3 regions of the Cupriavidus sp. HPC(L) genome follow, and region 1 is predicted to be linked to each of the others. Evidence: predicted binding sites of a transcription regulator. Region 1 holds the regulator's gene; each other region holds the start of a gene.
What was found. The regulator FNR, encoded in region 1, switches genes on or off when oxygen is low (the NO sensors DNR and NnrR bind a similar motif). The targets are predictions, from matches to a motif close to TTGATNNNNATCAA.

Region 1 (2,197 bases):
GCTGGCCGGCGGCTTCGTCTGGTCGGTCGCGGTGCGCACGCCGCTGAAGGTGGACATCATCCGCGACCGGCAGGCGCTGGCGCGCGAAGTGGAAGGGCGCTGGATCGAGAACGTCTACCGGCTGCAGCTGATCAACACCACCGAAGGCGAACTGGACGTGGCCATCGCGGCGGAAAGTCCTGGCCTGCCGGGGCTGTCCGTCGAATACGAGCGCGCTGCCGGCCATCTGGCGCCGACGTCGAACCGGCTGCTGCCGCTGCGGTTGCGCGTGCCGCTGGAGCAGGCCGCGTCGGGCACCCATGTGGTCGACATCGTCGTCAGCGGCTCGTCCGCAGCGCCTGGAGCCGGGCCCGGAGCCGAGCGCGTGCAGGTGCGGCAGTCCACCCGCTTTTTCGTTCCCGACCAACCGTAACGAGGCATCGACATGTCCCAATGCAAACCGTGGTGGAAGGAGCCGTGGCCGTGGCTGCTGATCAGTGGCCCGGCGCTGGCGATGATCGGCTGTGCCGTGACGATCTGGGTCGCGCTGCGGCACGCGGACCGACCGATCGTCGACGGCGTGGTGCGTCAGGGGCTGCTGGTCCGGCAGGCGGCGACGCCGGCGGCGGTGGCGGCTTCGGCTGCCACGCAGGACTCGCGCGACGCGGTCGATCCCCGATCGGTGGCACGGCCATGAAGGCGCGCTGGCTGATGTGGGTGCTGTGGCCCGCCTTCGTCGGCGCGGCCGTGGCCTTCGTGCTGGTGTTTTCGCTGATCGATCCGCGCGATCTGCGCGTCTTCGGGCGGCCGCTCGAGCTGTCGCACGGCGCCATCTATACGATCGGCTTCGTGGTCGCGTGGGCGGTGTGCGCGCTGTCCAGCGCGCTGACGCTGTGCATGCTGCCGGCATCGATGCTGGCCCCGATGTCGTCGCCGATGTCCGCGGCCGACGAACTGGAGTAGGGCGATGGCAATGCTGGCAGCGGCTGCCGCCGGCGTCACGGCCGCGACTGCCGCGCGGGGATCAGCAGGCGGTCTTGCCCAGCAGCTGGCGGATGCCGTCCATGTCGACCAGCTTCACGTGGCGCTGGCGGATCTGGATCAGGCCGGCCTCGGCGAAGCGCGAGAACAGCCGGCTGACGGTCTCGAGCTTCAGGCCCAGATAGCTGCCGATTTCCTCGCGGCTCATCCGCAGCACGAACTCGGACGGCGAATAGCCGCGTGCCGACAGGCGCTCGGACAGGCTGATCAGGAAGCCCGCCAGCCGCTCCTCCGCGCGCATCGAGCCCAGCGTGATCAGCATCATCTGGTCCTGCGTGATTTCCCGGCTCATCAGCCGCATGAACTGGTGCTGCAGCGAAGGCAGCGAGGCCGACAGCGTCTGGATCTCGTCGTAGCGCACCACGCAGACCTCGGTGTCCTCGAGCGCGGTCGCGTCCGACGCATGCCGCATCTCGGTCAGTCCATCGAAGCCGACCACTTCGCCGGGCAGGTGAAAGCCGGTGATCTGCGCGCGGCCGTCTTCCATCGTCACGTGGGTCTTCAGCGTGCCGAAGCGGATCGCATAGACCGCGTCGAGCGGATCGCCGAGGCGATACAGCGGTTCGCCCTTGCGCACGCGCACGCGCTCCTGCACCAGCGTGTCCATCTTCTCGACGTCCTGCGCCGACATGCCGACCGGCAGGCACAGCTGTCCCAGCGAGCAGGTGGAGCAGCGGGTCGATTGGTCGTTCAGGGGAATGGCGTTCAGCAATTGGAATCCGCGCGAAGGGAAGGGACTGCCATCGACGGCGCGATGGGCGCGATGGGCGTGAAGCAAGCGGCCATTCTACCGTGCCCCATGCCGGCGAGGGGAGCCTGACATGGCGATCGGCGTACTGGCCAGCGTGTTTCTGCTGGCGCTGTTGGGCGGCGTCCACTGTGCGGCGATGTGCGGCGGCATCGTGCTGGTGCTCGAGGGCAACGATGCCGGGCAGGCCGCGCCGGTGGCGCTGTACCGCAGCCGCGCGGCGTGGGTGCGCGAACTGCTGGTGCTGCATGCCGGCCGCCTGAGCGCCTACGCCTTGCTCGGCGCATTGCTAGGCGCGGTCGGCGCGGCCGCCTGGAAGGCGCAGTATCTGCCCGTGCAGCGGGCGCTGTTCGCCGCCGGCAGCGCGAGCCTGCTGCTGGCGGGGCTGTGGACGTTGGGTGCCGCGCGGCTGGTTGGAGCGATCCCCGG
Region 2 (2,197 bases), on a different contig from region 1:
GTTCGCCGCGATCGTGGCCGCCTCCTGGGTGGGTGCGCGCGTGCTGGCGCGCCCGGTGCAGCAGCTCGCGCGCGGCGCCGGCAGGCTGACCCAGGACGTCCACGCGCCACCGCTCGACGAACAGGGCGGACCGAACGAGGCGCGCGAGGCCGCGCGCGCCTTCAATCGCATGCAGCAACGGATCCAGACCCAGCTGGCGCAGCAGGCTCGCTTCCTGGCCGCGGTCTCGCACGATCTGCGCACGCCGCTGACCCGGATGGCCTTGCGCATCGAGCGGCTAGACGATGCCGACACGAGCCGGCGGCTGCGTCAGGACCTCGCCGAGATGAACGCGCTGATCGATGCCACGCTCGGCTATCTGCGCGAGCGCGAAGGCGCCGTCGGCCCGCGCCAGCGCGTCGACATCGCCGCGCTGGTGCAGGCCGTCGTCGACGATGCGATGGAACTGGGCCAGCAGGTCTCGTGCAGCGGCTCGGCGCAGCCGCTGGCAGTCTATCCGGCCGAGCTGCGCCGCGCGCTGGTCAATCTGATCGAGAACGCGCACCGCTATGGCGGCGGCGCCCGCGTGACGCTGACCGATGCGCCGGACAAGGTCGTCATCGATGTGGACGACGATGGCCCCGGCATTCCGCCGGACGAACTGGGGCGCGTGATGGAGCCGTTCTACCGCATCGAGTCCTCGCGCAGCAGGGCCACCGGCGGCGTCGGCATGGGCCTGGCCATCGCCGCCGACGCGGTGGCGCGCCATGGCGGCGAACTGATGCTGGAGAACCGGCCGGAAGGCGGTTTGCGGGCGACGGTGACGCTGCCGCGGGAGTAAGGTGGGTCTGCCGCAGCGGCGTTTGGCTGCAGCAAAGCCACGCCGAAGGCCCCGCGCCAGATCCGATTCGCCGGCGCTTGATGCCGGTCAAGTCCTGCGGGCGCCGGTCTGGCTAGCATCGAAGCGGATTCCTCAGAAGGCCGCCTCATGGCAACGACCGTTCCCCATTCCGCTCCCGCCGCACCCGCCACCGCTCCGGACTCTGTCATCCGCCGCGCCGACCTCGCCGATTTCCGCGCGCTCGCCGAGCGCATTGACGTCAACGGGCCGCGCTACACCTCCTATCCGACCGCCGATCGCTTCCATGCGGGCTTCGGCGAAGACGCGTATCGGGCCGCGCTGGACGACTGCCGGGCGGCGGGTGCCGACGCGCCGCTGTCGCTCTACCTGCATATCCCGTTCTGCGAGAACATCTGCTACTACTGCGGCTGCAACAAGATCATCACGCGCGATCACGGCCGCAGTGCGCGCTATGTCCGCTATCTGGCGCGCGAGATGGCGCTGGTGGCGGCCCGGCTGGGCGAGCGCCGGCCCGTGGTGCAATCGCACTGGGGCGGCGGTACGCCGACCTTCCTCGATCCCGCCGAAATGCGGCAGGTCATGGGCGCGCTGCACCGGCACTTCGATCTGCGGCCGGACGGCGAGCATTCGATCGAGATCGATCCGCGCCGCGTCGACGACGAACGGATGACGCTGCTCGCGGAGCTGGGCTTCAATCGCGTCAGCCTCGGCGTGCAGGACTTCGATCCCCAGGTGCAGGCCGCGATCCATCGCGTGCAGCCGGTGGAAGACACGCGCCGCGTGGTGGCCGCCTCGCGGCGGCTCGGTTTACTGTCGGTCAGCATGGATCTGATCTACGGCCTGCCGCACCAGACCGCTGCCCGCTTCGGCGCGACCATCGAGCGGGTGCTGGAGATGCGGCCGGACCGCCTGTCGCTGTATAGCTACGCGCATCTGCCGCACGTCTTCAAGCCGCAGCGGCGGATCGACGAGGCCGCGATGCCGTCGGCCGGCGAAAAGCTGGACATCCTGGTTTCGGCCATCGAGCGGCTGACCGCGGCCGGCTATGTCTATATCGGCATGGACCACTTCGCGCTGCCGGACGACGCGCTGGCCCGCGCCCAGCGCGAAGGACGGCTGCAGCGCAACTTCCAGGGCTATGCGACCCACGCCGGTCACGACCAGCTCGGTTTCGGCATCTCGGCGATCGGCGCGGTGGCCGGCCGCTACGTGCAGAACGCGCGTACTTTGGACGAGTACTACGGCGCGCTCGATGCCGGCAGGCTGCCCGTGCTGCGCGGCCATCGTTGCGACGCCGACGATCGGCTGCGCAAGGACATCATCGGCGCGCTGATGTGCCACGGCGTACTCGATACT
Region 3 (2,197 bases), on a different contig from region 1:
CGACCGTCAGGCATCGCGGCACCGCGCTGACCTTCGTCGAATGCGAGGCATGGGACTGGCAACAGTCAGGCAATATCGCCGTGACCCCGGCCACGCATCCGGGCCAGGTCGGCGTGACGCCGCTGACCCCTGGCGAGTTCTCGCTGACCGCGAGCTGCAGCGTCAGGCAAAGCGGGCAGCGATTGTCGGTGACGATCAACGGCAGCGCGATCTGAACACGTCGTTCCCGTGCAAGCGGCCCCAGCGTCTTTCAAAGTCACTGGGTCCCCGCCTGCGCGGGGACGACGTTGAGGTGTTCGGATACGCAGCGTACCCATTTCTGCGTGACCGCAGTCCGCCGCTCAGAACCGGTATCCGAGGCCAACGCTGAACAGCCACGGGTCGAGCTTGACCTCCGACACCTTGGCGCCGGCCGCCTTCACATCGCTGGACAGCCACACCTTCTTGATGTCCGCATTCAGGAACCAGTTGCGCGTCAGCCGGTAGTCCATGCCGATCTGCAGCGCGGGCGCGATGCTCCAGCGGTCCAGCGACAGCGTATTGCCGGCGATATCGGCGTCCCAGATCCGCGTGAAGTTGAGCCCCGCGCCGACATAGGGCCGCAACCTGGCGTGCGGGCGGAAGTGATACTGCAGCAGCAGCGTCGGCGGCAGATGCTTGAACGATCCGATCCGGTTGCCGTCGAGATAGACGTCCTGCTTCTGCGGAACGGTCAGCACCAGTTCCGCGGCGAGGCGCGGCGTGAAGAAGTAGGTGACATCCAGCTCGGGGATCCACTTGTTGTTGACGCCGATCCGGTCCGAGGCACCGGCGCCGCCGACGGGGTCGGACTTCTGTGCAAAGTCGAGATAGGTGCCGCGCAGGCGCACCATCCAGTTGCCTTCGGATTCGGTGCCGGATGGGTGGGCGGCGGCATCTGCCGCGCCGGCGTGCAGCGGGGTAAAGGCCATCATCGCGGCCGCCACGGCGGCCATTGCCAATCGGGTACGAGGAGATTGCATCGGGCTCATGTTGTTATCGACAGGACTGGGAAAGACCCCATGCCGAGTGTGCCGTTGCCGGCCTCTGACCCGTTTGACCTAAAGCAAAGGTCCATGCCGTCGTTCCCGCGCAGGGGGGAACCCGGCGTCTTTGAAAGCCACTGGGTCCCCGCATACGCGGGGACGACAGGGTTCCGGGCAAGAAAAAAGCCGGCAAAGCCGGCTTCGTCGAACTGCGGTGCCTGAGCCAGGATCGCGCCTAGCCCTTGCCCTGCGGTTTGCGCACGATGCGGATCGGTTTCTCCTGCGCGGCGGGCGCGGAGTTCGTCGTATTGCTCGACGTATTGCTGTCGCAGCTGTTGCAGCCGCCGCTGTCGCAGCCGGTGGCGCAACCCGATGCCACCGCCTGCGGCGCCAGCCGTGCCACCAGCCGCGCGCGCCATCCGCGTGCTTGCGCGCCGCCGAGGCTTGCCGCCAGCGCCGCCTTGACGCGCTCGCGCGTGCGCGGCATGTAGCGCGCCGCCACCGACAGCGCGCACACCAGCACGATCAGCGGCACCAGCACGGATTCGACGACGTGATAGAGCGACATGATGGCTTCCGAATGCCTTAGCTGAACAGCAGCGCCACGCGGTAGGTCACGAATGCCGCCAGATAGCCCAGGCCCGCCAGATACAGCGTGGAGGCCGCCATCACCTTCCACGAGTTCGTTTCACGGCGGATCACGGCCAGCGTCGAGATGCACTGCGGGGCGAACACGAACCACGCCAGCAGCGCCAGCGCGGTGGCCAGCGACCATTGCGCGGCGATCATCGGCGCGAGCTGCGCGGCCACGGTGTCCTCGCTGCCCGACAGCGCGTAGACGGTCGCCAGCGCGCCGACCGCGACCTCGCGCGCGGCCAGGCCCGGCACCAGCGCGATACAGATCTGCCAGTTGAAGCCGACCGGCGCGAACACCTTCTCCAGCGCATGGCCGATCATGCCGGCGAAGCTGTAGTCGATCGGCGGCAGCGTCGCGCCTTCGGGCGGGGACGGGAAGGTCGCCAGGAACCACAGCAGCACGGTGAGCGTCAGGATCACCTTGCCGACGCGCGACAGGAAGATGCGGGCGCGTTCCCACAAGCCGATCAGCACATCGCGCGGATTCGGAATGCGGTAGGCCGGCAGCTCCATCAGCAGCGGATGCTCGGTGCGGTCGCGGCGGAAGAACTTCAGCG

Region 2: a site for FNR is predicted at 898-911, ahead of hemN (oxygen-independent coproporphyrinogen III oxidase). Genes of this name have one in related genera too.
Region 3: a site for FNR is predicted at 1,075-1,088, ahead of B551_RS23540 (OmpW family outer membrane protein). Genes of this name have one in related genera too.

Annotation. Positions count from the first base shown of each region.
Region 1 is NZ_AMPR02000132.1:5,848-8,044, forward strand. It holds gene ccoG (cytochrome c oxidase accessory protein CcoG) at 1-412, shown strand, start outside; gene B551_RS09725 (FixH family protein) at 425-676, shown strand; gene B551_RS09730 (hypothetical protein) at 673-942, shown strand; gene fnr (fumarate/nitrate reduction transcriptional regulator Fnr) at 1,004-1,651, opposite strand; partial or broken gene B551_RS09740 (sulfite exporter TauE/SafE family protein) at 1,842-2,197, shown strand, end outside.
Region 2 is NZ_AMPR02000289.1:755-2,951, reverse strand. It holds partial or broken gene B551_RS15785 (ATP-binding protein) at 1-820, shown strand, start outside; gene hemN (oxygen-independent coproporphyrinogen III oxidase) at 968-2,197, shown strand, end outside.
Region 3 is NZ_AMPR02000458.1:13,973-16,169, forward strand. It holds gene B551_RS23535 (hypothetical protein) at 1-215, shown strand, start outside; gene B551_RS23540 (OmpW family outer membrane protein) at 342-1,010, opposite strand; gene B551_RS23545 (DUF6587 family protein) at 1,240-1,572, opposite strand; partial or broken gene B551_RS23550 (ferrous iron transporter B) at 1,590-2,197, opposite strand, start outside.